4 regions of the Clostridium swellfunianum genome follow, and region 4 is predicted to be linked to each of the others. Evidence: riboswitches for the same ligand, from Rfam matches in the RefSeq annotation. Region 4 holds a riboswitch; each other region holds the start of a gene.
The links. A riboswitch is a leader RNA that binds a small molecule or an ion and turns the genes downstream of it on or off. The one in region 4 is predicted to bind cyclic di-GMP.

Region 1: another riboswitch for cyclic di-GMP. It lies ahead of NBE98_RS05900 (hypothetical protein); the one in region 4 lies ahead of NBE98_RS22540 (sensor histidine kinase).
Region 2: another riboswitch for cyclic di-GMP. It lies ahead of NBE98_RS02460 (EAL domain-containing protein); the one in region 4 lies ahead of NBE98_RS22540 (sensor histidine kinase).
Region 3: another riboswitch for cyclic di-GMP. It lies ahead of NBE98_RS02285 (helix-turn-helix domain-containing protein); the one in region 4 lies ahead of NBE98_RS22540 (sensor histidine kinase).

The regions. Positions count from the first base shown of each region.
Region 1 covers NZ_JAMOFV010000006.1:1,293,688-1,301,871, forward strand. Annotated here, with positions in the region: gene NBE98_RS05885 (ATP-dependent Clp protease ATP-binding subunit) at 1-2,081, opposite strand, end outside; gene NBE98_RS05890 (hypothetical protein) at 2,336-3,160, opposite strand; gene NBE98_RS05895 (HD domain-containing phosphohydrolase) at 3,233-4,135, opposite strand; gene NBE98_RS05900 (hypothetical protein) at 4,298-4,684, opposite strand; cyclic di-GMP riboswitch class I at 4,796-4,884, opposite strand; gene NBE98_RS05905 (CD3073 family putative ECF transporter S component) at 5,122-5,688, shown strand; gene NBE98_RS05910 (CD3072 family TudS-related putative desulfidase) at 5,749-6,228, shown strand; gene NBE98_RS05915 (response regulator transcription factor) at 6,407-7,099, shown strand; gene NBE98_RS05920 (HAMP domain-containing sensor histidine kinase) at 7,077-8,184, shown strand, end outside.
Region 2 covers NZ_JAMOFV010000006.1:496,968-505,151, reverse strand. Annotated here, with positions in the region: gene dcm (DNA (cytosine-5-)-methyltransferase) at 1-1,107, shown strand, start outside; gene NBE98_RS02485 (HhH-GDP family DNA glycosylase) at 1,148-1,636, opposite strand; gene NBE98_RS02480 (YciI family protein) at 1,866-2,216, shown strand; gene NBE98_RS02475 (threonine aldolase family protein) at 2,331-3,416, opposite strand; gene NBE98_RS02470 (serine hydrolase domain-containing protein) at 3,843-4,943, shown strand; gene NBE98_RS02465 (helix-turn-helix domain-containing protein) at 5,010-5,681, shown strand; gene NBE98_RS02460 (EAL domain-containing protein) at 5,809-6,534, opposite strand; cyclic di-GMP riboswitch class I at 6,672-6,758, opposite strand; gene NBE98_RS02455 (methyl-accepting chemotaxis protein) at 6,915-8,184, opposite strand, start outside.
Region 3 covers NZ_JAMOFV010000006.1:454,244-462,427, reverse strand. Annotated here, with positions in the region: gene sstT (serine/threonine transporter SstT) at 1-1,169, shown strand, start outside; gene NBE98_RS02295 (hypothetical protein) at 1,221-1,835, opposite strand; gene NBE98_RS02290 (uracil-DNA glycosylase) at 1,919-2,560, opposite strand; gene NBE98_RS02285 (helix-turn-helix domain-containing protein) at 2,752-3,543, opposite strand; cyclic di-GMP riboswitch class I at 3,661-3,749, opposite strand; gene NBE98_RS02280 (MFS transporter) at 3,918-5,129, opposite strand; gene NBE98_RS02275 (AraC family transcriptional regulator) at 5,143-6,048, opposite strand; gene NBE98_RS02270 (SHOCT domain-containing protein) at 6,182-7,126, opposite strand; gene NBE98_RS02265 (MDR family MFS transporter) at 7,243-8,184, opposite strand, start outside.
Region 4 covers NZ_JAMOFV010000006.1:2,737,783-2,745,966, reverse strand. Annotated here, with positions in the region: gene NBE98_RS13110 (hypothetical protein) at 1-209, shown strand, start outside; gene NBE98_RS13105 (hypothetical protein) at 390-1,109, shown strand; gene NBE98_RS13100 (hypothetical protein) at 1,332-2,096, shown strand; gene NBE98_RS13095 (SipW-dependent-type signal peptide-containing protein) at 2,134-2,610, shown strand; gene NBE98_RS13090 (hypothetical protein) at 2,750-3,481, shown strand; cyclic di-GMP riboswitch class II at 3,669-3,752, shown strand; gene NBE98_RS22540 (sensor histidine kinase) at 3,833-5,542, shown strand; gene NBE98_RS13080 (response regulator) at 5,539-6,144, shown strand; gene NBE98_RS13075 (signal peptidase I) at 6,187-7,377, shown strand; gene NBE98_RS13070 (DUF5305 family protein) at 7,441-8,184, shown strand, end outside.

The DNA of each region.
Region 1 (8,184 bases), 1.4 Mb from region 4:
GTAATATTTCTTTCTCTTACTTCCTCTTGAACTTCTTTAAGCATTAAATCTACTATCTTAATAAGTTCATCTTTAGTTAAAGGCTTAAATACTATAGTTTCATCAACCCTATTCAAAAACTCTGGTCTAAAGAATTCCTTCAAAGCTTCCTTAACCTTATTTTCTAAAGCATTGTAGTTTGCCTGAGCAAAACCAATGTTATTGCCTTTAAAGTTAGTTCCCGCATTAGAAGTCATTATTATAACTGTATTTTCAAAGTAAACAGTTCTTCCTTGACTGTCAGTAAGCCTTCCATCCTCAAGAATTTGAAGCAGCATATTAAATACGTCTGGATGAGCCTTTTCTATTTCGTCCATTAAGATTACCGAATATGGCCTTCTTCTAATCTTTTCTGTTAATTGTCCGCCCTCATCATATCCTACATATCCTGGAGGCGCTCCAATAAGCTTGGAAACTGTATGCTTCTCCATGTATTCCGACATATCTATTCTTATAAGTGCATCTTCACTTCCGAAGAGTTCATCAGCAAGTGCTCTAGCAAGCTCAGTCTTACCTACTCCTGTTGGGCCAACAAATATGAAGGATGCTGGTTTTCTCTTTTTTCTAAATCCTAATCTATTTCTTCTTATAGCCCTGGAAAGACCAACTATAGCTTCATGCTGTCCAATTACTCTTCTGTGAAGTCTCTCTTCTAATTGCAACAGCTTTTGAGCTTCTTCTTCAGTTATGCTCTTTACAGGTATCTTTGTCCACGCTTCTATCACATATGCTATATCTTCAGCTGAAAGCTTTACTTCACTTGTTTCTTTCTCGAGCTTAGAAATCTTATCCAGTAATCTGAACTCTTCAACTCGATACTGAGCAGCTTTTTCATAATCAGTGTTTTCAGCAGCTTCTTTAATTTTTTCTTCTAAAACTTTATATTCTTCTCTTAAAGCTTTAAGTTCTACTAAGCCCTTATTTTTAAGATTTGCTCTAGAGCTGGCTTCATCTATAACGTCTATTGCCTTATCTGGCAAAAATCTATCTGTAATATATCTTTCAGAAAGTGTTGCAGCTGCTGTTATTACTTCATCTGATATTTGAACCTTATGATAATCCTCGTAATAGTGTCTTATACCTTTTAAAATTTCAATTGTATCTTCAATAGTTGGTTCTTCTACAATTACAGGTTGAAAACGCCTTTCAAGAGCTGAATCCTTTTCTATATGCTTCCTGTATTCTTCAATGGTTGTAGCACCTATAACCTGAATTTCACCTCGAGCCAAGGCTGGCTTAAGGATGTTTGCAGCATTCATAGCACCACCTTGAGCTTCACCAGCTCCAATTATGTTATGAACCTCATCTATAACTAGTATTATATTTCCGTTTTCCTTTGCTTCATCTATTATGGACTTCATTCTACCTTCAAACTGTCCTCTGAATTGAGTTCCAGCAACTACGGCAGTTAAATCCAGTAAATATACTTCGGCATCAAAAAGCTTTGCAGGTACTTCCTTTTCAGCAATTCTAACGGCTAAACCTTCAGCAATAGCTGTTTTACCAACACCAGGCTCACCTATCAATATAGGATTATTCTTAGTTCTTCTATTTAAAATTTGTATAACCCTGTCTATTTCCCTATGTCTTCCAATAACCTTATCCACTCTCTTTTCTGCAGCTTTATCAGTTAAATTAATGCCATAGGTATCTAGATACTTTCTCTTTGCTTTCTTCTTACCGTCTTTGTCTTTATCTTTTTCCTTATCTTTTGTATTAGTATCAAAGGCAGCTTCTTTTTTGTGTTCTTCTTTGTTGAAATCCATAGATTCTGGAAAAGATCCACTCATAAGGTTCATAAACATATCGCTTTTCCCAAGTTCATCAAAGTTCATGTCCTTCATCATATCATTCATCTGATCTGTAAGATTTTCAACTTCTTCAGGACTCATTCCTGTCTGCTGCATAAGCTGATCTATAACAGGAAGTCCCATCTTCTTTGCACAAGGCAGGCATACTCCAACAGTTTCTGTTTTGCCTTCCACCATTTTAGCTGTAAAAATTGTAGCTATATTTTTATTGCATATTGAACATAATTTCATAATCGCCTCTCCGTAATAAATAAATTAGTAAGTTAACTATATTATAATTTATTTTAACAAATTATCTACTGCAAAATTAACTATAAAATTAAATTAACAAATATTTATTATTTTTAAACTCTTTCAAATAAAAAGCCCCGCATATCCAATACAGGGGCATAAATGTATTATATTCTTGTTTTAGATTTTAATCCATTAAGAAATCCTTAAAATTTCTTATACTAAGACTTCTAAAAATTCTCCAAATCCAGTTTCTAGGTTATAAATCGAATTAGAGCTCTGTCGTCAAAAGAAACATTTCCCTTTACTAAACCCTTTGTAGATTTATACTTTCCTATAAGAAGCGGGTCTTCAGCAAGTACAGCTTTTAGATGTTGTTCTGTTTGAAATAAGTCTTCCTTTAAAGAAAAATATCCATCAGATGCTAAAATTATCATACTACTTTTTTCTATACCATCAATAATTTTAATGCTTTCAGAGTTAATCTCAAAACCATCTATAACCCCATAAGAATATTGACTTAAGGAATTGTTTTGAAGTATATACTGCTCCTTCAATAAATTCATTATAAAACCTCTTCCCAAATCTTCGGCTATAAGCTCTTCAATGCTCTTTCCCCTTAGCAACTGAAGCTCTATAAACAAAGCTCTTGCTTCTGCCAGTATTGTATCTACTTTTTTTACATTTTCGTATTGAACACTATTAATGCTGCACTTACAATCTCCAATAATCCAAATCTGATTATGAAATTTACTGTATATAATCATACACGCTGTAATTCTATCTACTGGATTATTAATAAAATAATTAATTCCCTTTGATTCTTCATATATATCTTTAATGGCATTATTTATTCTGAAAATTAATAAATCCAAGGTTATATCACATTCTGACTGTTTTAAGGTATCACCTATAATCTCACCTGCAATTGCTCCCGAGGTTTTTCCATTCCACCTAAAGCTTGACTTGCTAGTTGCGCCATCTATCACTGCTAAAAAATCATTACTTATAAATATCTTGTCTTCGCACTGTTCAAGAACGCCCGTTTTTGACATAATAAAGCTCTCTATTACTTTCATATTTTTTACCTCATACAATCTTATAAAATATAAAGACCTAGGTATTATATATTCTACCTAAGCCTTTAAATATTATAATAATCCTTCTTCCTTTAAAACCTCTTCAAAGCAGGCTACTATTTTCTCATCATAATGCTTCCCTACTAAGCTTTTTATCTCTGCAAAGGCAACTTTAGGATCCATACCTTTTCTATATGGCCTATCAGACGTCATTGCATCGTAGGTATCAACTACAGCGATTATTTTTCCCTCTAAAGAAATTTCATCACCTTTTAATTTATTAGGATATCCGCTGCCGTCCAATCTCTCATGATGCTGCAGGATTGCCATAGCACAATCCTTTATGAAAGTGTTTTCAATTATAACTGCACCATCAGCTGGATGCTTTTTAATATATTCAAACTCTTCGTTAGTAAGCTTACCTGGCTTCTTCAAGACTTCATCTGGTACATTTATCTTTCCTAAGTCGTGAAAGCCTGCCGCATAGCCTAAATTTAACAATCTTGCTTTAGTCATATTTAGTTTCTGCCCAATCCTTATAGCATAACCTTCAAGTCTTAAGCCGTGATCATGAGTATACATATCCTTTTTTTCAACCTGTTGCCTCATTTCAGTAATATTTTTTATTACGTCACTAAGAAAATGGAAAACTGGCTGATTTGCTACATAAAGCATAGACACCTCAGTTATAGTCTTAAGGTATACCGATTCCTTCAAGTCTTTAACATAAAAGTATTCTCCTGCACCTAAAGTTATAGTTTCTTCTCCTTTTTCACAAACCACTGTTCCGCTAATAATATAAAAAAACTCCATTAGTCCTTCATCAATTCCTGGGGCAACATGAAATATTACATTAGGCTGCACTACTTCCTTCATTATTTCAATCCCATCACCCCTGGCTAGGAGACTTAGTTTCTCTACTTTTTTCTCAACTCTTTCTATACAACTATCACTTTTTCCTAAATATAAACCCATAATGCTTCAACCTCTATTTCAACACTAATATTACATATTCTTATTTAATTCTACCTACTTTTAATTTTCCTTTCAAGGGTTTTCCATAATTATAAAATTAAAAGAGACTATAACTACTAATTTAAGTTTTTATAATCTCCTAAAATCTATTATAATATTAATTTAAAATCCACCAGTAATTAAAGGATCTACCAGTACAGTTCTTCCACCAATCTCAACTTCAATCCATTGAGCTTCCAATTCAACTCCATTTTTAGCAGCCTCTTTTATAACCTTCTCTGTTTTATTGCTTGTGAAATCTATTAATTGCCCGATAATCTGGTCCAATTTATGATTTAGCTGTTTTTCACTTATCTTGTTGGCTTCATAGCTTATAACAAGAGCATCCCCTTTATCATCTGCCTCATTAATTAATTCGTAGATTTCCTTGTTAGTCTGTTCAATCATCTGTTTAAGTTCTTGTGTGTTTAGCTCCTTAGCTTGTACACCTGTTGTGAACAAACCAATTACCAGCATCATTGTAGTAATTCCACTTAAAAGTTTTTTCATGAGTATACCCTCCCGTACAATATAAGTATAAATTTTAAATTAAACTTATAGAGTGCCCGAAGTGCAAAAAAAGTAATAGAACGCATGCCTATCACTCTTAGATATACTTCCATAGGCAACCCGGCCGTCATAGACAATTGCTTGTCCTTAGACCCGTGGCTTTGCGTCTTCCCCTTTCAGAGAATTTGCTCTTTTCTATATATTTAATTCTATTCCATATTGTACCATAGTAGCTTGTACAATACAATGAGTTATTCATAATTTTCTAGAAATTTTAAAAGCTGTATTAATATTATTAATACCTAGGTTGTCAAATATAGAAATTATCTATTTTACTTATTGTGCAGCCCCTCTTAGAATAAATATTGATATATACTCTTAAGAGCGATAAGGTTAATAGCCTTTACGAGCTTAACAATAATACAAGGGGGTTTACGATGAATAACAAAAAAGTATTTTTACTATCTATGGGTGCTATGGCTATTGCTATGAATATAGTTCTTGGCACAGTTGTAACGAGACTAAATATTCCACTTTTATTTTTAGATACTATAGGAACAATTTTTATTGCAGTTTTATTTGGCCCTTGGCAGGCAGCAACTGTAGGCAGCTTAACTAATATTCTTACTCCTATACTTTCTGGCAGCCCAAAGGATATTCCTTACTTTATTATTAATGCAGCAGTGGGCTTAATTGTTGGGTATATGGCAAGAAAGTTTAAATTTAACGTAGTTAATGCCATAGCTTCAGGCTTAATACTCTCAATAGTTTGTCCTATTTTAGGGACACTAATTACGGTAGGTTTCTTTGGTGGATTGACAGGCTCTGTAAATGATTATTTTACTTTATTTCTTCAAAAATCCGGCATGAAAATCTTCACAGCCGCCTTTATTCCTAGAATTACAGGAAATTTTATCGATAAGATAGGCTCATGTCTTTTGGTACTTTTAGCAATGAAGTATGTGCCCGTTCAATACAAAAATAGGGCTGATCTTTCAGCATAGCTTAAGAGGATAGATAGTTTTAAAAACTACTCTGTCCTTTACTTTTAATGGAGGTTTATAATGAGAAGCAAAAAAATATTATTAACAAGTCACTGTATTTTTAATCAAAATAGCGTAGTGGAACCCCTTGATAGAGCAAGAGGGGCCTTTAGCTTTGCAAAGGATATAATAGATAGTGGAGTAGGAATAATTCAACTTCCTTGTCCTGAATTTAGATATCTAGGAATCACAAGAAAGCCAATGAATAAGGAGGAGTATGATACTGCTGAATTCAGAGAGCTTTGCAAGAAACTTTTTGAACCTATATTGGAGGATTTACTAATATACATGGAGAATGGCTATGAGTTTTGTGGCATCATAGGAATTAATCATAGTCCAACCTGCAGTATCTCTGATAGAAGAGGAATTTTAATGGAAGAAATATTTGCTATGCTTGCCTCAAAAGGAATTACCCCAAATTATATTGAGGTTCCTACAGACTATGATGATAAAACCTTCAACGACTTTGCAGCTAAAGTTAAGACGTTCCTAAAAAATTAAATATTAATTGCTTAAAGGGTAGTTCAACTGAACTGCCCTTTTTCGTTTAAAACTACATTCTTAATAAATTTGTAAGAAATTTAAATACTGAATCGTAATAAATAACTTCTATAATAAATATGTAACTAAAAAATCACATGAGAAGGTGGTATAATCTTAAAGGAAAGGCGGGGGACTTATGGGTAAATATAATGTTTTAGTTGTTGATGATGAAGACGAAATTAGAGATGCTATAGAAATATATCTAAAGAATGAAGATATAAGTGTGTTAAAAGCTAAGGATGGCATTGATGCTTTAATGCTGCTTGAGGAAAATGATGTTCATTTAATTCTTATGGATATTATGATGCCTCGTATGGACGGCATCAAAGCCACTTTTAAAATAAGGGAAAAGAAAAATCTTCCTATAATAATTTTATCTGCTAAGTCCGAAGACACAGATAAAATATTAGGTCTTAATGTGGGTGCAGATGATTATATAACCAAGCCCTTTAACCCTATGGAGCTCGTGGCAAGGGTAAAATCTCAACTTAGGAGATATATGAATTTAGGAAACTTTAAAACAAATAATAACGAGCTTTCTGTTAATGGTCTTGTTCTTAATCAGGAAACTAAGCTTGTAAGCGTCGATGGTGATGAAGTAAGACTGACTCCTATCGAATATAAAATTTTAGAACTGCTTCTAATTAATAAAGGTAGAGTGTTTTCTATTGAAGAGATTTATGAAAGAGTTTGGCGAGAGCCTTGCTACAATGCAGAAAATACTGTAGCAGTGCATATCCGAAGAATTAGAGAAAAAATCGAAATAAATCCAAAGGAACCAAAATATTTAAAGGTGGTGTGGGGTATTGGATATAAGATTGAAAAATAATAGTTTAAAAGTTGTTTCATTTATTTTGTCTTTATATATGCTTTCTCTTTCAGTCCTAGCTCTGAAAAACTTTAAAAACGATGTTCAATTTTTAGGAAGTCAGGCCTACTTTAAAAGTGAAGACTTTAAAAATAATCTAGTGGAGTTTATGTCCTTATTCATGGAATACAACATTAATTATAAGGACTACTTGAGTAAGCCAGCAGATGAAAAAATCAGTAAGGAAGAACTAAAGTCATCCATCCTTTATCAAGATACTAAGCTTAAGGAAGCTATACAGGAAGCAGAAAATTTTTACAGCTTACAAATTGAGGCGGCTGAGAGTTCAGGAAACAAGGATAAACTTGCAAAGCTAGAGGAAGAAAAAAAGAAAAAATTAGAGGATATAAAAAAAGAATATAATAAAACTGAAGAGGATTTTAAGAAGGAACTTATCGATAGAAGCAGTGACTATTATTCCAAACTTAAAAAGAGATTTGAAGCAAAAACTGATTTGCGATATTACCTTAAAGACTCTGTAACTAATACCATATATACTAATTTGCCAAATATAAACGACTTTAAGGAATATATAAAAAACAATGCTATGTACACAATAAATCTACCTCTTACATCTTCTAAGCAAGAAATCTATAACCACCCTTTTTTAGATTTAGGCTATGAAGGTTACATTATTGTTCCTTATGGTGGAACTCATCTTTCACTATCCAGAAGTTTTGATGAAAATAGATTCCGAGCAATAACTGAACTCATGATTTTAGCTCTTACATTACCACTAGGTATCATTTTATTGACATTATCTCTAAAAAGTAACCTTGCTGTCACTGAGCCTATCTCATCTATACAAGCTTTATATAAAAAAATACCCTTTGACGTAAAATTTATTGCTTTTGTTATAGCCTTACTTTTTATCCCAGGGTTTTTAGAAGACGGAACTCTATTTTACGGTAATCAATTAAATCTAAGTATATTACTTACGCTTACTTTAAAAGTCATTCTTTTATTCTATTTTTATCTTTCTTTACCAGAACTAATAGATATACTTAAAAATAAGAAAAGACTAAAACCTCTTCTTGCTGGAGGAG
Region 2 (8,184 bases), 2.2 Mb from region 4:
GTAAACGAGGATATTGGAACTGTAGATGAAAATACCATACCCAACCATAATCTTCTTGTTGGAGGCTTCCCATGTCAAGATTATTCGGTGGCTAGAACACAAGCTCTAGGAATTCAAGGGCATAAAGGTGTATTATGGTGGGAAATAAATAGGATAGTCAAAGCAAAAAGACCTCCGTTCATACTTCTTGAGAATGTAGATAGACTCCTTAAGTCTCCAGCAAAGCAGCGTGGTAGAGATTTTGGTATAATCCTATATAGTCTATGGAAACTTGGCTATGCAGTTGAGTGGCGAGTGCTTAATGCAGCTGAATTTGGTTTTGCTCAGAAGAGAAGAAGAACTTTTATATTTGCTTTTCATAAGAATACTAAATACTATACTAAGCTATCAAAACTGGATAGCTTAGATAATTGGGTTTTGAGCAAAGGCTTCTTTCAAGCTGAATTTCCATCCAAGTTTTTAAAAGATCATTTGTCTACTGAGCTCATGGATTTTAATGATATGGTAGATATATCTGACCGTTTCAAGTTTGATTTTAAGAACTCAGGTATAATGCTTGATGGCCAAATAACCACAATGGAGTTAAAAGCAAAGGAGTTCACTCCGATAACATTAGGGCAGATAAGACAAACTGAAGTTGTAGACGAAAAATATTTTATTCATAAAGATGCTAATAAACTAGAAAAATTTAAATATCTAAAGGGATCAAAAAAAATACAACGGGTTGACAAGAATGGTTATGAATATTTCTACTCTGAGGGTGGAATGAGTTTCCCTGATGATCTTGATTCCCCAGGAAGAACCATGCTTACAAGTGAGGGCAGTGTGAATCGTAGTACTCACGTTATAGAGGATGCCATCACAGGAAACTATAGAATTTTAACCCCTATAGAATGTGAAAGATTAAATGGATTTCCTGATAATTGGACTGATACAGGCATGCCGGAAAACTTTAGATACTTCTGCATGGGTAATGCTTTGGTTGTTGGTCTGATTGAAAAGATGGGCCATCAACTTGATAAAATATTCAAAAGTGAGAAAGATATTAATATTATGGAATCCGAGGAAGCAGCAGTTACCTTTGAGCAGCTCAAGCTTGGTATATAAGACAATAGGCACTAGTTTTCTCAAGCTAGTGCCTATTGTTTTATCCCATATCCTTCTCTATTACTCTTGCTATATTTGTATCTACAGCCCAGCTCTGTTTTTCAAAGGAACACATAATCACCATTCCCGCTATATATTGACCCACTCCATTTATCTTTAGCAGTTCATTTCTATCTTCAGGAATCTTCCCATCGAACTTTGAACATATATACTTGGCCATACTAATAAATCTGTTAGCCCTAATGCTGAGGCCTAGCGGTTTTATTACTTTTTTAACGTTTGACTCTTTTGCCTCTGATAAGGAAAAAGCATCAGGGTATTCATTGAAAAAAGTACTAAATACTTCTGCCACCTTATCCGCTCTAGTTCTGTGGAGCATAATTTCAGTAGTTAAAATAATATAGGAATCGGCTGTATCTCTCCAAGGATAAATTCTGAGGTTTTTGCTCCCCCTTTCGTTGATGATATCTCTTAATAGTTGTACTTTAGTATAGTCATCCATATTAATCACCATATCTCTATAATTCATCGATTATTTCTCTATTAATATGATGCTACTAAACCTATTATTTTAGTTTTTGTTTTATCTCATTACTTATTTGTTGCCCGTAAACTCCTTCTCAGCATAAGCAGCCGCTAAGTTTTAAAACTCTATACATCTCAATTTAGAGTTATGAGTTTTCTCCAATGAATTTTCTATAAAAAATATGCTAAGATATATACATACAAAAATAACTCAAAACTAAGGAGGATCCCTCATGCTATTTATGTTAATAGCCAAAGCCTCAAAGAATTCGGAAGCAGGAAATCTCCCAAGTCCAGAGCTCATGGAAGCCATGACAAAGTACAATGAGGAATTAGTTAAGGCAGGAGTACGGGTTATGGCTAAAGGACTTCATCCAAGTTCAAATGCAATGCGCATTTCCTATCCAAAGCCAGGAGAAGAGCCAGTGGTTACATATGGTCCATTTACTGAATCAAAGGATTTAATTGCGGGATTCATTCTGATTGATGTAAATTCGAAGGAAGAAGCTATAGAGTGGGCCATGAGAATGCCGGACCCGCAAGGATATGGAGAAGGTCAGATTGAATTGCGTCAGGTATTTTAGCCGCCAAATCATCCTGCAGCCGTCCCGCTTTAAGCCTTGAAGCCATGACTGCACAATTCAAGGGCTAGCTCTCAGAATGATTTAGGTAATCATTTTGAGCTAGCCCCTTTATTTTTACAGCCTGTTAACTTCAGTTTCAAGTACCTCGAAAGCCTTGTCTAATGCTTCTCTAGGAATAAGACCATAGCAATCTCCAAAGGAAAGCTCTGTCTTACAGCTTGAAGGGCTTAGTTCTCTTAGGCCTTGAACTAAGGCTACATTGGTACTTTCCATCACGTTAATAAGTATCTTTTCAAGAGTCTCCTTTGGCTGGTCTATGTGCAGGTGGAACATGTTGCATACAGGAAGCTCTGGAACTGTCTTAATGCCTTTGATCTTATTGAAGTGTTGTGCTGCTTCCACAGCATGCTCCCAATATTCTTTCATCTTACCCATACGCTTATCCATATTGAATTTCGAACTTACTATGTATGGATAAAGGCTTATGAGGTCTCCGCCATGTCTTCTTTTCCACACCTTGGACTCCTCTATAAAATCAGAGCTTCCGGCAAGTACAGCTCCTGCAATACCTCCAAATCCCTTGTAGAAGGATACATACACACTGTCAAAGAGGCTGCAGATTTCGGCAGCTGTCTTGTTGTAGTAAGGCAGAGCTTCGAAGAGACGAGCACCATCTAAGTGAAGCTTTATTCCTTTAGCTTTGCAGTACTCAGCTATTTCCACAAGCTCATCAAAAGAAGGCAGCTGGCCACCGATTTCGCGCTGAGGAAGTTCGATTAAAAGAGTTGAAATAGGCTCGTTTATTGCTTTAATTTCTTCAAGTGTGAAAAGGCGGTTGCTTTCACCTAAAAGAACACTCCCTAAATTGTGAAGCACCTTTAAGCCGTCCTGTTCGTGGATTTCCAGATGGCATAGAGGATGGTAGGCTACCTGGTTTATATTTAATCTATCAGACCATATTCTAAGAGCAATTTGCTGGGCCATTGTTCCGCTTGGGAAAAAACCTGCTTTTTCCTTTCCTAATAGCTTTGCCATTTCTTCTTCGAAATCATTTATAACTGCTCCGGCTCCGTACATATCTGAAGCTGTGGAAGGATCAAGATTTTCAAAGGCTTCCATAAGTGCTCCAAAGTTTCTCGGGCCATTGCCAGTTAGCTTGTACTTTGTTGATTTAACAACGTCGATAAAGGATTTTTCCATGGTTATACCCCCTGAATTTATAAGTTCTCTATAGATTAATTATAGCACTATAAAACTTGTTAAAATATACTATAGTGTCACTTACATACATCCAGCTATTATCTTAACAAGTTAAATCATCTGGTCATAATTCATATAAGGCTTCATATCATTGTTTAGGCTGAAAAAAGTAAAAAGTTGAATTGACTGCCCACTCTTTAGGAAAGTAACATTAGGGGTATACATATCACTGTTGTCAATGCCTAACATTTTGTCAAAAAGCTCATTCCTGCTGCCAAAAATATATACCGTATCCTAACAATTTGTGGTAATATTAACTAAAATATACCACTTCCTTTCTTTATAGGAGGTATAGGAACTGAAAGCATCCCATAAAAGTTTTTGAATACAAATAAGGTTAATTTATTCTGGAAAGGCGGCAATATTATGAAAAGAATTATATCTATTATAACGGCCTCGCTGCTACTAGTAACGACAGCTGCTGGCTGTGGTGCAAAATCTGGTGTCAAAACCTCAAGCTCTCCTGTAGAAGATCCAAAGCTTGTAGAGCTTAAGACAAAGCTTGATAAGGAGTTTACTGATTTTTATGGAACGGATATCTTTAGCGGGTATGTGTATATATCTAAAAAGGGTACTGTACTTCTGGATAAAGGCTATGGCAAAGCTGACTTTGAAAAAGGTACTGCAGTCACAAAGCAAACCAAATTTGATATAGCCTCCTTAACAAAGCAAATAACCGCTGCTTCTATAATGCAGCTTGAGGAAAAGAAGCTTTTAGCTGTAACTGATACTATCGATAAGTATCTGCCTAGTTTTCCTTATGGAAACGAAATAACTATCCATCAATTATTAACCCATACTTCAGGCCTGCCTCAGCACTCTTTGGAGTTCGACATCAGAAAGTTCAGGCCCTCCTATAAAAACTTTGGCAAAGAAGGCAAGGATGAGAAGGTTAAGCTTCTTTCTAAGCCAGGAACAACCTTTGAATACAGCAATACAGGATATATTCTTCTGGGCTATATAATAGAAAAGCTTTCTAGTAAAACCCTCAATGAGTATTTCACTGAAGATATATTTAAGCCTCTTAATATGAATAATACTTCCTTCAGAGATGATACTGGACGGATAGAAAATCTAGCAACGGGATATTCCTCGGAGAAGAAAGAAAAGGTAGAAACGCCCTGGAACCTAACAAATATCGGCTACTCCCTTGGCTCAGTAGCTCTTTGCTCTACAGTGGAAGACCTCATCAAGTGGGAAAGTGCTTTAAAAGAGCAGAAATTGATAAGCAAAGAATCCTATGAAAAGATATATACTCCTAATAAAAACAGCTACGGTTATGGCTGGTATATACTTAAAGACTCAAAAGGAAACAAAAGCTATGAGCATTATGGAAACGCCTCAGGCTATAGAAGCTATATTCTAAGAGCGGTGGATGAAGATATAGTAGCAATAGTGGTAAGCAACTATCAGAACATCCCTCTAGAGGCTATGACAGCACAATTTAAGGGCTATCTTAAACAATAAATTTTTAAGGCTGTTTATATTTTATATATGAGCAGCTTTTTTGTCTTTCCTTAGAAGGATTGCGGTGTGAATGCTCACGTTATTTATTTTGATCCGACAGTTATTGATAGTTCCTTTACCCTAGAAAAAATATACGACATTTCAGAATTTAATAAGTTCACAAATATTCAGGACTATTTTTATCTGGAGCCCTTCCTCTTTAGGACTGAAAAAGCAAATGCATATATTGAAATTGGACTTGCTATGTATAAAAGAGTGTCCCAGCTTTATAAAATGCTATATGACGAGATAAATCCCTGCGATGGTCTTTACTGGGTGTGCCGTTCCCGCTCTTTCTTCCTGGAAATATTGTTTATAATACAATATGTGTATACCAATTTACAAACAGAGGAAAAACTCCACCTTCCCAATAGTTCTGCGGATTTAAATGAAGTGCTTCTATATTTGCATTCAAATTATCAGGACAAAATTACAATCGAGGATTTAACACAAATCTTCCATATAAACAGAACAACCTTGTCTGAAAAGTTTCGTGCCTCAACAGGAATGTCTATTAAAGATTACCTTATTAAGTTAAGGATTAAACTATCCGCTGTAATGCTAAGAGATACAATGCTTCCAATATCTGAAATAATGAATAGAGTAGGTTTTAATGAAGCACATCATTTTTCTAGAATGTTTAGTAAATGCATGGGCTGCTTGCCTTCAGACTATAGAAAAAAATCCTTTAATATATAAATAATTATATATCCTTAATAAGAAGGAGCGTTAATCATTTAAATTAACACTCCTTATCTTTCACTTCATGTTGTGAAAGTCCCTTTGATTTATTACTATAAAAATAGCATCCTCAAGGATTCTGCCTTTATAACAAAACTGATAAACTATTGTCAATTTTATTGATTGGAGATGGCATACCAAGTAAATATCCTTGAGCATAGCAAGCGCCTAATCCCTTTACTAATTCTAAGGTTTCTGCATCCTCAATACCTTCAATGATAATTTGCGCAGAGTCCCCAACCATTCTTATAAGGCTCTCAATGATCCGCTGCTTTTTCTTATCGTTTACCGCATTTAGAAGATAGTATTTATCTAACTTGATGTACTCCGGTTCTAGTTCTATCCAATACTGAGGTGATGTATATCCCATTCCCATATCGTCTACAGCAAATTTTACATTCCTTGCTCTCAATTGTTCTAAAGTTGATTTAAGCAATTGCCAGTCATCAATACGTTCGGTTTCTGACAGCTCTAATACGATATTAGGGATATTTTCTGAATGCTTATCCCACCAAGAAATAAAATCTCTTTGCAGCAATGTCGAAGGAAGGATATTTATAAACAAAGAATACTCCTTTAACTTCCCAAAAAGCTGCTGTGCCTTAATAATTAAATGTTTATCCAGTATATTGTGCTCCCCTAATAGCTGTGCATTCTGAAAAACTTCCATTGGATCTAATGTGATACGTTTTTTATCACGCATAAGAGCTTCATATCCAAGCAGTATATCGCTCTTCACGTCGTAAATAGGCTGATACCAACAGGTTAAGTCACAAAAGTTTATAGACTGTCTTATTGATTGTAATTTCATAAAGCATGCCCCCTATCATAGCTTCTTTAAAACGGTTTCCTATGTTTTTAACTAATATCAAAAAACAAAAAATGGATAGATAGCACAATAGCTACCTACCCACAATACAATTATTTTGCAAACAATTTTATAATGTGAACGGCAACCCGACTATCATGGCGAATCATCGCTTTAGACTCGTAGCTTTGCGTCACTACCTTTCAGTAGTTTTGCCCTTAGAATACAAAATAAATTCTACATTAATAGTAGTTTTTTGTCAATATTTGTTTAAATAAGCATTTAATATGTATTTAACGCGTATTATGTAAAATCATGTTATAATATGTAATCTCGCTAGATTTTTATAAAATTAAAAGGCGCCCCTAAGGACGCCTTTTCCCCTACAACTTAAACTTATTTACATTCTCCAGCATTTCTCTAGTCATATTGCATAAGTTTTGTGCAGCTCCCGCCACTTCTTCCGTTGATGCACTTACTTCTTCTGTGGATGCTGATATCTCCTCTGAGGATGCGGACATCTGAACGGCAACTGATGCAACTTCTTCTATCTTTTCCATTACTATATCTTTATCTTTATGCAGTGAAGTTGAAGAGTTATTTACTTCCTGTATTTTAGGAATTATAGCTCTTATGGCATTAACAATACTGTCAAAGGATTTTATAGCTGCATTCACTATCTCCATTTCGCTTGATAATTCATCGCTCATTTCCTTTGAGGTGCTAACCATACTGTTGCTGTTTTTTGATATATCACTTATTAGAGAATTAATAGTCTCGGATGAACTTTTACTTTCTTCAGCAAGCTTTCTTATTTCGTCAGCAACAACTGCAAAGCCCCTTCCTGCTTCACCTGCTCTGGCTGCTTCAATAGCCGCATTAAGTGCTAGAAGGTTCGTTTGACTTGCTATTCCGTTTATCAGGTTGGAAATATCATTTATTTTGTTAATTTTTGTTCCTAAGTTTGATATTTTATCTGAGAAATCATTGAATGCGCTTTTAACTGCATTAATTGATTGTGCCAGATTATCTATCTTGCTATTGCTGTCGTTTGCTATATTATCAATTTCATTTGCATTCTTATCAACTTCTTCGATGGCTTGTATTATGTTTTCTAACTGTGAACCAAATTTATTTGTTATATCTGAAACCTTCATCAAACGCTCTGTTTGATTCTCTGCACCCTTTGCTACATCTTGTATTGCTGATGTTACATTGCTTGAGGCTGCTGCCATTTCTTCAGATACTGCAGTTAAGGTTTCTGATTGAGTATCAATATTTTCAGAGCTTTGCTTTATGGATTTAATCATCTCTTTAATTGAATCCTGCGTAGACTTTATGGCATTTGTAATTTCACCAAATTCATCATCCCTCTTTAAGTATTCATTAGATATATCAAAGGATAAATCGCCGTTTGATAGCAATCCCAGATACTTCTTTGTATTGTTGAGAGGTTTTACTATAAATTTAGTAGCAAAGAACATCATTCCTACTATTGATGCTAGGATTAGTATAAGCGTAAATCTAGAAATTTTTATTAGTATTTCATTTACTTGACTGCCTATAACTTTCTTATCCATTCCAATAAAGAACATACCTATATTTGAACCATTTTTATCTTTTATAGGAAGGTATATTGCTTTATATGGTTCA
Region 3 (8,184 bases), 2.3 Mb from region 4:
GTATTATCTTAGCAATTACAGTTCCACAGCAAGCAAAATCTGTTACTATTTTAGGCTCTTTATTCGTCGGCGCACTAAAATCTATCGCTCCTGTACTTGTATTATTCTTGGTTATGGGTGCAATTTCTCAACACAAAAGCGGTCAGCAAACCAACATGAAGTCGATTATAGTACTTTATCTTTTAGGAACCTTTCTAGCAGGACTTGTAGCGGTTATTACAAGTTTTATATTCCCTGTAAGCTTAACTCTTGCAGCAGGAGCTAAGGACGTTACCCCTCCAGGAGGCGTAGTTGAAGTTCTTAAAGCCTTACTTTTAAATCTTGTAGACAATCCTATTAAAGCACTTTTCAATGCCAATTATATAGGCATATTATCTTGGGCAGTACTTCTTGGGCTAGCACTAAAGAACGCTGCAGACTCAACAAAGTCAATGATTTCTAATTTTTCAGATGCCCTGTCACAAATGGTTATGTGGGTTATAAACCTTGCACCACTTGGAATTATGGGCCTAGTATTTGACAGTATCGTTACTAGCGGTATCGGCTCACTACTAAGCTATGGAAAACTAATACTCCTTCTAGTTGGTACTATGATTTTTGTAGCTGTAGTTGTAAATCCATTAATAGTTTACTTGACTATACGTCAAAATCCATTCCCACTAGTATTTAAATGTTTAAAGGAAAGCGGTATTACTGCCTTCTTTACAAGAAGCTCAGCAGCAAATATTCCCGTAAACATGAGATTATGTGAAAAACTAGGCTTAGACAAAGATACTTACTCAGTATCAATTCCTCTAGGCGCTACTATAAATATGGCTGGAGCAGCTGTAACAATTTCTATCTTATCCCTTGCGGCAGTTCACACCCTTGGCATCAAGGTGGATATTCCAACTGCAATTATACTAAGCGTACTTTCTGCTATAAGCGCTTGCGGTGCTTCAGGTGTAGCTGGTGGTTCACTGCTTCTTATTCCTCTAGCTTGCAGCTTATTTGGTATACAAAATGATGTTGCTATGCAGGTTGTTGGGGTAGGCTTTATAGTGGGTGTTATTCAAGATTCCTGCGAAACTGCTCTTAATTCCTCTACAGACGTTCTTTTCACAGCAGCAGCTGAATTTAGAAAATGGCGTAAAGAAGGAAAGAAAATTGATATTAAAAATGTAGCATAAAAATATAGTGCCTGACTCATGGCAAATTCACCATGAGGTCAGGCACTTTTATTAAAATTCAAATCTTCTTTTCATCTCATGAAGCCCCAGCAGCGGACCTTCAAAATATTCTTCATTCCTATAATCTCTTTTAAATTTATTAAAGTAATTGTATAGAAGCTCTATGTGCTCCTCACTGCCTATCTTTCCCAGTACATAACAAGCAACAGCCTGAGTATACGGGTATTTTATATGAGGAAGGATATTGGCAATTTCCTTCGAGTAATTGTCTTCAGCCTTTATAAGAATTCTTGCCGCAGACTCAATAAATAGATCATTGGCACTTCTTTTCAAATCCTCTAGCAATTTAGGCATCACTGTTTCCTTATGTTCCATTAACTTTCTATCTATAATAGCAACAGTTCTAGGTATAAGGGATTTTCTAAGCATATTGTAAAGCTTATTTATATCCTCTTCGTTTTCAACAACTCTATTTTCTTCTTCCATTTGCTTTTTCTTAGCATCTGGAAGCTGTCTGTAGAGCTCTTCATCCATTCCATTAACTGATACAGTAATATCTAGTATTCTAAAGGCAGACATCTGGCTTGGAATGTTATTTTTAAAAAACTCTTCACTTAGGTTATCATTTATGAATTGTTGCACATCTTTTGAACCTATTTTACTCATGCTTGCACCATCCTTTGTTGATTTCACTTTAAATTATATACAACATTTAAGTTTTAAACCATATTAAGCAATTCCTAATTAAATTACAAGTATAGTGCTTTAAAAGCCTTAACGCCTTCAATAAATTCATTTTTGCCGCCTTGAGCAGGATGCCTAACCTTATGACAGCTTATATTAAGCTTTCTAAGAGTCTGTTCTGCCTTATTGCCAACTGCAACAACATGCTTTATGTTAAACATTTCAATCATTCTTAAAAGCGGCTTTTCCCCAATAAGCAGCTCTTTGCTTAGAGGCGCTCTATTACTTTGTCCATGGCCTTCCTTGTGGGGATGAAACGGAAATGCGTTCCATGCAAGTGACATAATATCATGTTTTATAAGAGTATCCCATATTATAGTTGCTGTAGCTTCCTTAAGAAGCTTATCTTTTTCCTCTACAAGTTTGTATCCAGCCTCTCTGCCAAATAAGTCGAGTCCATTCATATTATTCATAAGCAAATGCTCACTTGTAAAAGGAACTCCTGTAAGCCTGCAGCCTCTGTAGCCTGGTGCCTCTCCTACAAGCATAACCTTTGGCTTTATCTTATTCATCTTATTTAGATAAATCAGTAAGTTCTTTCTTCTAATCTCATTATCCTTATACTCATAGGAGTACTGGTTGTACACATTAGGTGTAACTTCTGTCATAGCCAGCTCCTCTATGAAGCCTTCAAATTTGTTTCTCATCTAATCAATCCTTTATAGAATTAAGTTTACTAAATATTATTATATTAATAGTGAAGGTTTTATACAATGAGTGAAAATTTGGAAGGACTACTTTACTAGCAGGTTTGCTAATAAAATAGTCCTTTACATATGGGCATCTTCTTATATAACTATTTATTTAAATACTATATGTTATAAATCTATTTGATTGATTAAACTTGCAAAAAACCATTCATCCTGCTCGTTATCTTTCCTTGAACTGAATAAAAGCTTCTATTTAAAAGAGTAGCAATTTCTCTATAAGTTTTGCCGTTGTTAACCATAGACTTAAGAGTCATTTCTTCTTTGGTTGTCCACTTTTTTCGAGACGACATATCTTTCTTAAGCTTATCTGACTCTACCTTTGCTAAAAGCCATTCTGGAAGCTCACAGCTTCCTTTATCTCGTGAAGTTATGAAGCAGGTATTTATAAACTTAAGATCGCAACTTCTCGCATCCCATTTATCTTGATGTTCCTCTAAAAATATTTTAAAGTTATAGATAGTAATCTGATATTTCTTTACAGAATTAACCTTTAACCTTCTATATTTTACATAACCTCTGTTCATCCAATTATAAATAGTCCTCGTTCCAACTCCTAAAACAGAAGCAACATTTTTAGGAGTAAGGTATTCACCATTTGCAATAACCTGATCCCTAAGCCCTATTTTGTGTGCCTTAAGCAAAATTCCATTCTTTGTTCTTCCTAGCTTTTTTGCTATATTTTCTACAGGAATAACTCCCCACTTCTCCTCAAGGTATGATACTTCTTCTTCAGACCAGTGTTTATTTTCTGAGTTTAATCCAAGTCCTTTAGCTTTTTTTATAATACTCTCCCTGCTTCTATCAGGCAAAAGTCTTATTATTTCTTCCATAGGTTTTACATTATAAAAATCTTTTAATATTTGTACTTCTTCGTTTGTCCACTTTTTCTTTAAACATTTTTTTACTTCATTAGTATTCAATTCCCCACACACTCCTCAATTAATAAAACATTAGTTGTTTTTAGTTAACTTAATTATTAAAAAAAGACAAGCAAAAAAGGTGCCTGTCTAGTAAAGCTCAAAAAGTTAACCTATATCAACGGCAACCTGACAATCATGGCAATTAATCTTGCTTTAGACTCACGGCTTTGCGTCTCCACCTTTCGATGGGTTTGCTATTATACAAATATAAAATAATTGATTTATGAAGTTTTATTTCTATTATTTTACACTCATAATTATATTATATAAATTTGGCAAATTCAAGGTTTTTTATAATATAATTAAAATTACTTATTCTATTTTTGGAGACTTATATGTCTGAAAGCACTTATTCACTAGCAAATTCCATTTTCTTACTTTTTTCGCTCCATAATAAGCAATACTACTACAGGAGATAAGATGATTCCAGAAACTACTATAGCAGCAGAAATTGAGGTTTTTAAAGCTATAAACCCAATAATAGGTCCCCCAATAATCTGACCTAAGGCGTCTATCTGCCCATAGGTTGATATAACTGTAGCTCTTACCTCTGATTTTATATTTTTATTTCTCCAAGCACTGTATATTGGTCCATTGGTAGTTCTTAAAATATAGAATAAAAGGTACATGGATAATGCTAAAGTAAAATTTCCCGAAAACCCAAAGAAAATCACTGCTGCAACCATAAGTATATTAATTAGAGTTAGTATCCAAACCCTATCAAGCTCCCCTGTTTTCTCCATTCTTCGCTTTATATATTCAACTGCAAGTATGCTTATAAGCATCGCAGTGCCATCTATAATTCCAATCCAAACTATAGGCTTGATTCCTGCTATGTTTGGAAAGCCTATATCATTTTGAAGGTGCGCTGTCCATAATCTGTCAAAGCCTTCGCTATAAAGGCCATACAAAAGTGCTATAGACATCATTAAAACTAACACTTTGCTTCCTTTTATAAATTTAATCCCTTCCATGAAGGTATGTCTCATTTGCATCCAAGAATTTCTGTCTTCTGCAGGAGCGGGTTTGAAATTTTCCTCCTTCATAAAGAACATTAGAAAAACAGAAAGCATTATAAATAGAACTCCACCGATGATAATTGGCAAATTCATAAGCTTTACACCTATTACAGTACTTAAAAGTATGCCAATAAAGGAAGCCAACTGGCTCATTTGAGCTCCTTTTAAATAAACCCAATCTAAACTTTTGCCTTCCAGCTCATCTGCTATCCAAGCTTCATCTGCACCACTTGTAAAGGTATAGCCCAGTCCCCATAAAAACTGGCTTACTATGACTGCTGCAAATAACGGCACAGAGCCTTCTAATATAAATGCTGTTCCAATTAATAAAAGCCCTATAATAACCGAAAGCTTTCTGCTTTTCATGTCTGCAACAACACCTGTTGGTACCTCAAATACAAAACAGGAAGCTTCTAAAACTGTACCTACAAGTACAAGCTGAAGGGGATTTAAATGTAGAGTATCAATTCTATAAAGCTGACTCACTGTAAAAACCATAGAAAAGAAAAGTGCCGAAGCACCTGAATATATTAAATAAATTGTGGTTTGAGATAGTTTTTTGCTCATTTAATCAACCCCTTCACTGCTTTTTAACTATTGGAATATATATGTCCATAACAGAACTTAAAGGATTATGGCATCTTTCATCGTAGTATTCAAAATCAGGCTTGCCCGGTGCTATTTCATAGCCCGAATTAGGAAACCATTCATACATTATATAATTCCAGGTTCCTTGAATAGCCTTTGAAAACTCTCTATTTTCATAAGGTGCAGGAGGTGTTGTAAACACTGCATACAAAGCCTCAGGTATTTCTGTAATTATAATATTCTCGCTTGGCCTATCATAAGCTTCTGCGGTTACTCCAAGAAGATACTGAAACTTGCCTGTTTCCATGTTAGGTGGGAAGCATACAGCATATTCTCCATGAACCGAAGGTTTGACCTCTTCATATAATTTATCTTCCCAGTTTTCTATTTCAAAACGTTCCCAAAAGGCTGGAATTTCTCTTTCATTTCTCTGGCTTTCAAAGCTTGTTTCAAATTCATACCCCGCAATCCTAAAAGAAAGCTTGGTTGTAATTTTGGGTTCCATAACTATCCCTTTCAAAAGGTTATATTTTTTCAGCACCATAAGATCTATTTTCTTTGGTATGCTTCCATTTATATTCTCTATATACTGACTTGGCGAGCAGCCATATTCTTTATTAAAGGCCTTGCTAAAACCACTATGGGTATTAAAGCCATATTGCATGGCAACATCAATTATTTTCTTGCCTTTATTAACAACATCACTTATGCCATGAAGCATCCTTCGCCTTCTCACATATTGCATTACAGGCATTCCCACATAGGCATTGAACAAACGATAATAGTGGTAGGATGAAAAACCAGTTAGCTCAGAAAGCTTATCTACACTTAACTCTTCCTTTAAATTCTCTTCTATATAATCAATACTATTTTGAATAAGCTGTATATAATCCACCATATCCACCCTCTTATAATCTATGTATCATGATTATATCATTTAAGGCTCAATTTTACTGTTCCAAATTTGTCATGATTTTTAAAACATAAAAAGAGAATGCTCTTAAAGTTATTTAAGACACATTCTCTTTTCATTAAAGTCTAGAGTTTAACAAATTTGCTTTTAGTTTTTCAAACTCTTCAGAAGTTATTGCTCCAAGGTCTAAAAGTTGTTTTAGCTTCATTATTTCATCTGCCATGCTAGTAATGTTTGTTCTAGCCTCCTTTTGTTCTGAAGCTTCTTCATATTCTACATCTATGTAATTATCTAAATCTACTCCTACTTCACCTAAGTCTCTATTATAATCTGATTGGCTATAACTGCTTACTGATTCAATTAAGGTTTTTCTTAAACGCTCACCCATTGGTTTCATTGATGCATAGGTCATGCCAGCAGAAACAACTCCTCCAATTATAGGAATTGCCTTAGATAATCCTTTTGCGAAGGTATCCTTTGTAAGCTTAACCCCAAGAAGAGCTGCAATTTTTTTAATAATAGGGTAGGAAACTGTTTTTGTTAATGTCTTTTGAGGCAGCTTTTTAAGAATTTGCTTCGACATATTTGCAGATATTACCCTAAGTGCAGCAGCTGAACCGCTTACCCCAAACATAACACCTATAAAAATTATAAGTTCATTTCTAACTGCTTTATCATCTATAGCTCCATTTTCCCATAAATCCTTAAATCCATACAAATAAGCAAGCTCTTGAGCTATGCGTAGAGCTGTACCAAAAAACTGCATCGTATCAGCAGGTATAGAGGCAGCCATTGCAAAGCCTCCTGGCAGCCCTGCTGCGAAGGAAACCCCTGAACTTTGAAGAGTTCTTTTATCTATAAGCGCTTTTGCTTCACTATTAATAGTTTTAACATCAATACCTGCATTTACAGGCCCGAGTTCTATAATCTTGCCAAGTCGTGATGGCTCAGCATAATTACTAAAGGTTTTTGTTAAAAACTCTGTTCTATCTACTTTTACTCCTGGTATTCTAAGTGCATTTACTATTACTAGCTCTAAGGTACTATTTTGTCCACTAGCCATCAAGTTCATCTCCTATATATAGTGTATAACCAATTATATTCGACAAACAATATTTAAATCCTTCAATATAAAAAGGCCTGACCCCGCTACTTTTTTGCATTGGGATCAAGCTCCTTTTAAGCTTCTTCTTTTAAGTTATTAGATAACGTAAAGGACAACAGCAAACAAATCAAAGCGGCAGAAGCTAATATGAGAAACACTATATGAACTCCCGAAAATACAGAGCCTCTGATTTGTTCTAGGGATAAACTACTGCTTACAGCAGTTGAAGAATATAAATCATCCGGTTTAATCCCCTTTATGCCTATATCATTAAAGTATTTAACTATGCTTAAATTTATCACACTTCCTAAAATACTTACTCCTATAGTCTGTCCTATAGTTCTTACAAGCGCATTAGTTGCAGTAGCTGCTCCTCTTATACTGTAACCCACAGAGGATTGCACCACTATGGTTAACGTGGTAAAAGCTCCACCAAATCCAAAGCCCATGATAGAGGCGTAAACTATAACTAAGACTATAGATGAGCCTACTGACAATGTAACTAAAAGTACACAGCTTAATAAAGTAATGAAAACTGATAATCCAATTACCGTTTTTTCGCCGTATAACGGTATAGCCTTTGCTAAAATCACTCCAGATATTGTCCATGCTATAGACATAGGCGCCATTGAAAGCCCTGATATAGTTGGGCTAAAGCCTAAAACATTTTGCATATATAAAGGCATATATACATCTACGCCAATTAAAACCGCAGCAATAAAAAAGCTTATTATATTAACTATAATATTTATCCTTGTAAAAATTTCAACTGGAATTATTGGTTCTGAAGCTTTTTTCTCTATAAAATAAAAAATAATGAGCAGTATAAGTGCACCTATTGAGGCTCCTATAGTCTTAGGAGAAAATAGACTGCTGTCTTCTCCTTTTGACATTGTCCCATACAAAAATATTAGTATAGAGGCAGACAATACAATGGTTCCTGCAAAGTCAATTTTGACTTTTTTCTTTTCTGTATGCTCGTCTAAGTTTTTCTGTAAAAGCACTATTGATAATAT
Region 4 (8,184 bases):
AGCCTAAAAAGGTATTAGATGGTGGAGAGGCCATATATAATGAAAATGCGGCACCGCAAATTCATATACAGGCTTTCAATCCAGGGGTATATTCATTTGAAATCGAATTGCCATTTGTAATGAAGGATAATATTAAGAATACAAAGGAATGGAGTAATAAGTTAGTTATAAAAGGTGTTAATTTAGAGGTTGTTCCAGAATCTAATTAAAACATTGTATAGCTAAGAGATGATGTTATTAAAAGCATCATCTTTTTTTAATATACTACTAAAGAAGTAAAAGCAGGTGTAGGTTTTGATTATGCAAAGTACACTTTATGCGGAAGAAAAAAGAAAAGTTATTAGTTAAAATTCAATTAGAGTAAATATAATTTAAGCAAGGTGTGATTAATGTTGAAGTTATTTAAGAATAAGAGTATATTTGCTATTTTTAGTCTCATATTTCTAGTGATCTTTATTTTTTCTAAATCATATATTATGGCAGAAGCCCAAAATGCTGAAAAAGTGTTTTATTTAAATGAAAATCAGAGTATTGACGGAACTTTATTTACAAGTGATGAGTTGCTAGGACCTGGTGATAAGCTAATTAAAGAATTTTATATTGCTAATAATAATAATTTTAAATGTACCCTTAAAAGCATTAGTATTACTGGAAAGATTTATAATGAAAAGAAAAAGCTTTTAGCTAAAGAGGATACGGAATATCAAAGTTTTATTAAAAGCTCCCAAATGAACTTTTTCTGTGAAAATGAAATAATATATTCAGGGAATGTAGATGAAACGCTTATATTTAGTTCAAAAGACGGCAATTCAGTAGATTTAGAAAAAAACAGTAAGAAGAAGTTTAAAATTGAGTATGCTCTAAGTAAAGAAGCAGACAGCAGTACTATGGGGCTTGAGCATAAGTTTGATATAAGTTTTAATTTTTCAGGGAACGATCCTAATATAATTGATAAAGGAACTGATGAAGATATAGTAGTAATAGAAAAAGGGGTTGGAGGAAGTTTAGTTCAAACGGGTTATATGGTTGATACTAAAGTTCTTTTAGGGATAGGGTCAATTATACTAGTTTGTGGATTGGTATTTAGTTTTAAGAGAAAACGTGAATAATTTGATACATCAAGACATGAGTTATCATTAAGCTCATGTCTTCTATTTTTTTAATCTAGAACTAAAGTAGTAGATGAGTAGATAAAAGGGATAAGTGAATAGTAGTTCTTTTGTTTTACCAAAATTATACCAATGTAGGAAGTTTCAGTAAGTTAAAGTGGATAGAATTATATATGTGATCACAATTAAATAAAAGATTAACAAATATTCTGGAGGGATATTATGAAAAAGACAAGAATTATAGCAGCTGCTCTTATGGCAGCAGTTATATCGGCAGGTGCTGGATATGCAGCTTGGACTGATACATTAAATATTAATAGTACAGCTAGCACAGGAAAAATGAATGTTGAGTTTACAACAACTAAGATATTTGGTCAAACAATAGTTCCAAACAAGGCTGAATTGGGACCATATCTAGGAAGTACATTAGATCAAACTACTAAGGTTGTTAATGTATCATTAAGTAATTTATATCCTGGTTCAGGATTACTTTATGCAGTGCAGTATGAAAATAAAGGCTCAATACCAGTTAAAATTGAAAGCGTAGAGGTTAAGATACCTACCGGAACATTTGCTGATGAAATGAAAGATGCATTGGTTGTTGTTGGTGGATATACTCATTGGAGAAATGGAAGGATTATAGGTGGTGGAATACTGCCAGGGCTTGGGGCTATAGAACAAAACAAATATCATTTGAAAGATTTGCAAACTAATTTAAATACATTATTAGCAGGTACAACAATGGAAGTGGGAGATGTGATTAGTTTAGATATCCCAGAGGAAGATAAAGGTACAATTAAGAACTTGCTTGACAGTGAAGGAATAGAAGGATTTAATCCTGAAACACAAAACTGTATAGTAATGGGACTTCCTAAAGGAGCAGATAGTGACAATACATTAATGTCAAAAAATTTAACTACAGATCAAAAGGAACAGAAATCCATAAATTTCCAAATAAAATTTAACTTTAAGCAATTTAATAAATAATAGAATGAAATAAAAAATTATTTTTGGAGGGTATATTATGAAAAAATCAAGAATATTAACAGCTGCAGTAGTAGCGGCAATGGTTTCCTTAGGAGCTGGATATGCAGCATGGACAGATGCATTAACTATTAATAATACAGTTAGCACAGGTACTTTAGATGTAGATTTTGTTGGCGGCGGTGTAGTTTGGAATGCTGACAATGCTAATGTAGCATTTGGAACTGCTAGTGGTAGTGAAAATACTGCAACTATTGATTTAGATAATTTATATCCAGGAGCTGTTGCAACAGTTACTCTTCCGGTAAAGAATAATGGAACAATACCTGTAAAGAATGGTACATTTACATTTAGTAATGTTCCTAGCTGGTTAACAGTTAGTACAACTAGCCAACCTACTTTAGCTGTGACTGAACAAAAGAATGTAACAATTACAATGACAGTTGGAGAGAATGCTCCACAAACTTCAGATGCAACATTTACAGCTACAGCTGTTTATCAACAATTTAACAAATAAATTAATCTTAATTTAATAAAGCAGGTTATAAACCTGCTTTATTAATATATATTTAGTTAAGTCGAAAAAAAATCTTAACATATGAAAAGGTGATAATAAGATAATTTAATTATAACATTATCTAAAGGTGTAAGCATTTATGAGAAAGATAAAATTATTGTGTATAAGCTTTGTTGCTGCGCTTAGTCTAATGGGTATAGGCTTTGCTGCTTGGCAGGATGATTTAACGGTTTTTAATACCGTTTCAACGGGACAATTAAATATTGAATTTATGAAAGATTCAAATGGATCTGCATCATCTATTTTTAGCATAGATGATGCAACGCAAAATTATGTGAAGCTTCAACCAACAGAGATTTCAGATAACAATAAAAAGTTGTCTATATCTGTTAAGGATTTATATCCAGGGGCAATGGTGTTGTATAATTCTAAAGCTCAAAATGTTGGTACAATACCTGCTGCAATCTCAGAGATCAAAGTGGATTTTCCTATCGATAATACGCTGCTAAAACAGAGCTTAGTTATAGCTGGAGGATATACTTTATTTGATAAGACTGGAAAGGTAAAATATGATTCTCAAAATGAACCTATGGAGGGTTACTTTGTTGGAACGTTGGCTGAACTTCAGAGAAATTTAAATTCAATTCTTAAGGGATTGAGAATGGATTCGGAAGATTATATTCTGTTTGGAGTTCCGGAAAAGTATGCAGATAAAGTAAAACAGAAAGTTCCTTCATTTAATAAGGATTGGGCTAATAATACTGTTATATATTTTCCAAATCTTAATGAAGATCAGAATCAACTCCAGAAACAAACAGTTTTATTTGATATAAAAATTAATTTCCAACAATTTAATAAGAATATACCATAATAAGAAGGCAGGGATAGAATGAACTAACCCTGTCTTTTTAAATTTGCTGTATTAAGATGTCATAAAGTTTGATTAAAGCAAATGAAAGGTATGATTAAAACAAAATTTGTCTATAAAAAATAAAAAAATGACACATAAATCATTTGGAAATAATATACAATTAGGTGATATAATAAGTAGGAAAGTTAAATATAATGGAGGCAAAGAAATATACACTGCAATTGGGCACCTGGTGTATATTGAGCCAGTGGTGCAACCGGCCAATGAAAAATTATTTTCGTTGGTTTTTTTATTTGTAATAAAAATTAAAAACAAATAGGAATTAAGTGTTGATGAAGGGAAGGAATTTAAGTGATAAGTGTGTTGAAAAATTTAGTTAAAATAAAGCATATGTCAGATGATATAAAAATAATTTATCTATATAGATATTTTTCACTTGCAATAACTTCTCTGTTCTATTTGATTACAAATAATCAATCTTCTATAAATAATAAATTAATAATGATTTTATGCTTAAGCATATCATCCATTATCTTAAATTACTTGTATATTAAAGTGGATGCAGGTAAGACAATTATTAAGCTGTTAATTTTAATTGAAATTATAGTAAATACAGTGATTTTGATACCTACAGGAGGAATAAACAGCCCCTATATATGGTATTCACTAAATACAATTCTAATTAATATACATTTTTTAAATATATATTATTGCATGATAAACTTAATTTTTTATCTTATTGTTTCTTCTGAAGTTTCTGCCTACATATTTAATAAAGCAGATCATAACCTTGAAAAAAATTTAATAATCAATTCAAATCTAATACTTAGCTTCGTGTTAATTACATTGGCCATATATTTATTATTTAAGCTAGCAGATAAAATAGGAAGAGAAAGGGAACAGCTTAAGATATTAAATAATCAATTAGCCAATACAAATAAAAGACTAAATGAGTCTATGGAGTATACAATGTCTCTCTATCAAGCGGTGTATTCGTTTGTAAATGTAAAAAATGGAGATAAGTCAATAAGATTACTTGTAGACTATACTAAGAAAATCACTAAAGCAAACAATGTATTTTTTTTCGAACCTTGCGCTAGTGGCGAATTACTTATACTATTTGATAACAATATACCTGAATACTCAAAACACGCAATAAGTAAAGTAATTACCAATAACTTAAATGATATTAAGGACTCTGATGAACCTGTTTATATATTTGAAGGCAATTATGATTATATCGCTGTCACTGTAAAGTCCTTAAATAAAATATATGGAATACTAGGAGTTGAAATAAATTTAAGTCAAGATAAAGTTATTATAAGAGAAAACATAGATCAATTAAGATTTTTAGCATCTTTAAGTTCTGTTGTGTTTGAAAAAAATGAATTAGAGCAAATCAATGAGAGGTTAGTAATAAGTGAAGAACAAAATCGAATAGCGAATGAAATTCATGATAGTGTTAGTCAAAGGCTATTTGCAGCAGCATGTGGAATCCATTCATTAACTAAAAAGGTGATGAACAACTATTCAGTAGATGTTATTGAAGATCTTAATGCTATTAGAGATTCTATAAATAATTCAATAAAGGAATTAAGGGAAACAATTTATAGGCTTAGCTGGAAGAAAAAAGGACATAGTGCATTTAAGGAAAATATAGAATCTTTTATTGAAGATATATCTAAGCTTAATAATGTAGATATACTATTTGATTTAGTAGGTGATGAGGAATTTATAAGCACTGATGTTAAAAAGGCATTATACAGAATTATTTGTGAATGTATTGGAAATTCCGTGAGGCATGGCAAGTCAACTAGTATTAAAATTCTGATACATATAGAAAGGAGCTATACAAGCTTAGAAATTATTGATAATGGAATAGGTTTTAATGTAGATGATAGAACCAAAGCAAAGAATGGAGGCTTAGGTCTTTCAAATATATTTAATTTAGTATATCTATTTAGTGGAAAAATTAAAATCAATAGTTCAGATAACGAAGGAACAAGGGTCGATGTGTTATTCCCTAATAATACTTTAAGCGATGTGGAGGTAGTAGTATGAGGTTAGTAATTGTTGATGATCATCCATTAGTAAGAAGGGGACTTATTTCAGTTTTGAAGGAAGAGAAAGATATAGAAATGGTAAAAGAAGCATCTAATATTACTGATGCTGTTAGTTTAATTACTAAAGAACAGCCTGATATTGCTATTATTGATTTAAAGTTAGGGAACGAGAATGGACTAGATATTGTGGCAAGAAGCAAGAAGTTAAGTAATACTACCAAATTTATGATATTAACTACATTCATATCACAGGAAGATTTCTTAAAGGGTGAGCAGATAGGTGTGGATGGTTATATGCTTAAAGATGCATTTTTTGAGGATCTTTTTTATGCAGTTAAATCTATAAATAGAGGCAAGAAATATTATGATCCAGGGATTATTGATTATAGTCATAGGGAAAAGGAAAATAATTTGATAAGTCAATTAACTGATAGGGAAAAAGAAGTGTTGCTAGAGCTTGGTAAGGGGTTTAGCAATGAGGATATAGCAAAAAAGCTTTTTATATCTGAAAATACCGTTAAGAAACATGTTAGTAATATACTACTTAAGATGAACCTGAAGCAGCGCTCTCAGGTTGTTGCTTTGGTTAACAGTAAGTAGTGCAAAATTATTATACATTTATTAATATATGGAGGAACTCTAATGATAAAAGGTGGAGGAATAAAAAATGCAGCCAAGTCTAGTTTTCTTATAGCACTAATGATGGCTATATATTTGCTAGAAAATTTAAGAGCTGTTTCTTTCAATAGCAGTACAGTATTTATATATGCTATTAAGCCGGCTATATGGATAGTAATATCATGCTTAATTATATTTTTTTCAAAGATACGACCAAAAGCTAAGATAAGGTTATACAGTTTTTTAAGATGGTGGGCTGGATATTTGGCCTTTATATATATTGTTATAACAATGGGCGGCGGACTAATTGATGGATTTGGAAAGAGTCCCTATGATTTATCTTTTATTGGAATTATAAAAAACCTATTTATAGTAATAACCACTCTATTAGGAAGAGAAATTATTAGAGCACGTATTGTAAATAAAAGCTCAGAAAAATACTTATATTTTAATATAGTTACTATTTCGATTATATTCACTTTTCTCAGTTTGCCATTTAATAGAATATCAACATTACAGGGTACTCAAAAGATTGTTCAATATATAGCGCAATACGTAATACCGGAGCTTTCTAAGAATATTTTAGCATGTTATTTATCATATCTTGGTGGCTCAGTAGTTTCTATAATATATATAGGAGTTATAGAGAGCTTTACATGGGTGTTTCCCATTCTACCCAATTTAAAATGGATTACCCAGGCAGTTATCGGAGGTTTAGTACCTATCTTTAGCCTTATGTTTATCCAATTTATTTATTTTAGTCAGATAAAAGGTAGAAAAAAGAATTTTGAAGAGAAAGAAAACCCTTTGGGGTGGATTATAACAGCTACTTTATCTATAGGGATAATGTGGTTCTCCTTTGGAGTTTTCCCTGTGTCTCCAGCGGTTATAGCAACTGGAAGCATGAAACCTATGATAGATCCAGGCGATATGGTGTTAGTTAGAAAGCTTAAGCCTGATGATATAAAGGTTGGAGATGTTATTAAATTTAAAAGCGATAATATATATATTTTCCATAGAATTATTAGCGTAAAAAATGACGAACAGCAAGTTAAGTATGAAACTAAAGGTGATAATAACAGTACGGCAGATAGAGAGTTAGTTGCAATTGAAAATATTAAAGGAAAAGTCATTGGAGTTATACCAAAGATAGGATGGCCAACTCTAATACTAAAAAGTAGAAATGATGTTCCAAAGGAAAAAGTGGAGTTTTAGGAGAAGCAGCTTTTGAATTTGTATAAATATATATAATTAATTATTTTTGGGGAGAGTGCTGGCATGAAGCAAAAGAAAGAAAGAAGTATAAAGCTCTTTAAGATTAATAGGTATTTAAAATTAGCTAGTATTATTGTGATTTCAATAGCTATTATAGTTTTTATAGCTTTGTTAGTGATTGGTATAAGAAAGCATAAATATATTGAAAATAAAGTTCCATTCTATACATATACCCATAAAGGAGTTGTTAATTATTCGGTAGATTTGCTGCCTAATATTATATATAGTCAAAAAAGCCTAGGTGAGAATGGAGTATATGTTACTGACTTTGTTGACAATATTAATACTAATTTTAAATATGAATACAAGGGGGATTCGCCTGCTAAGGTTAAAGGGAAATATAATGTTGTTGCTGTTGTAGAGGGGCTTTTAGGAAATGAAAAGGCTACAAAACCTGCTTGGAAAAAGGAATTTATACTTCAACCAGATACAGCATTTGAAGGAAAAGAAAAATCAGCAGCTGTTGAAAAACAACTGAATATAAAGCTATCTACATATAATGATTTCATTCAACAAGTAACAGCTGCCTCAAAGATAAATTTTGAAACACGATTGACAATATATTGGAATGTATCTGTAAATGTAGAAAGTGAAAAGGGAGTAGTAAATGAACAATTAGTATCTACTATGGAAATCCCACCAACCTCAAAGTATTTTGAGATAAAAGGCAATTTACAACAAATGAAAAACGGCAAAATTGAAGGGGTGGAAAAAGTTATTTCTCCAAGCTTCTATAAGAGAGTTAAT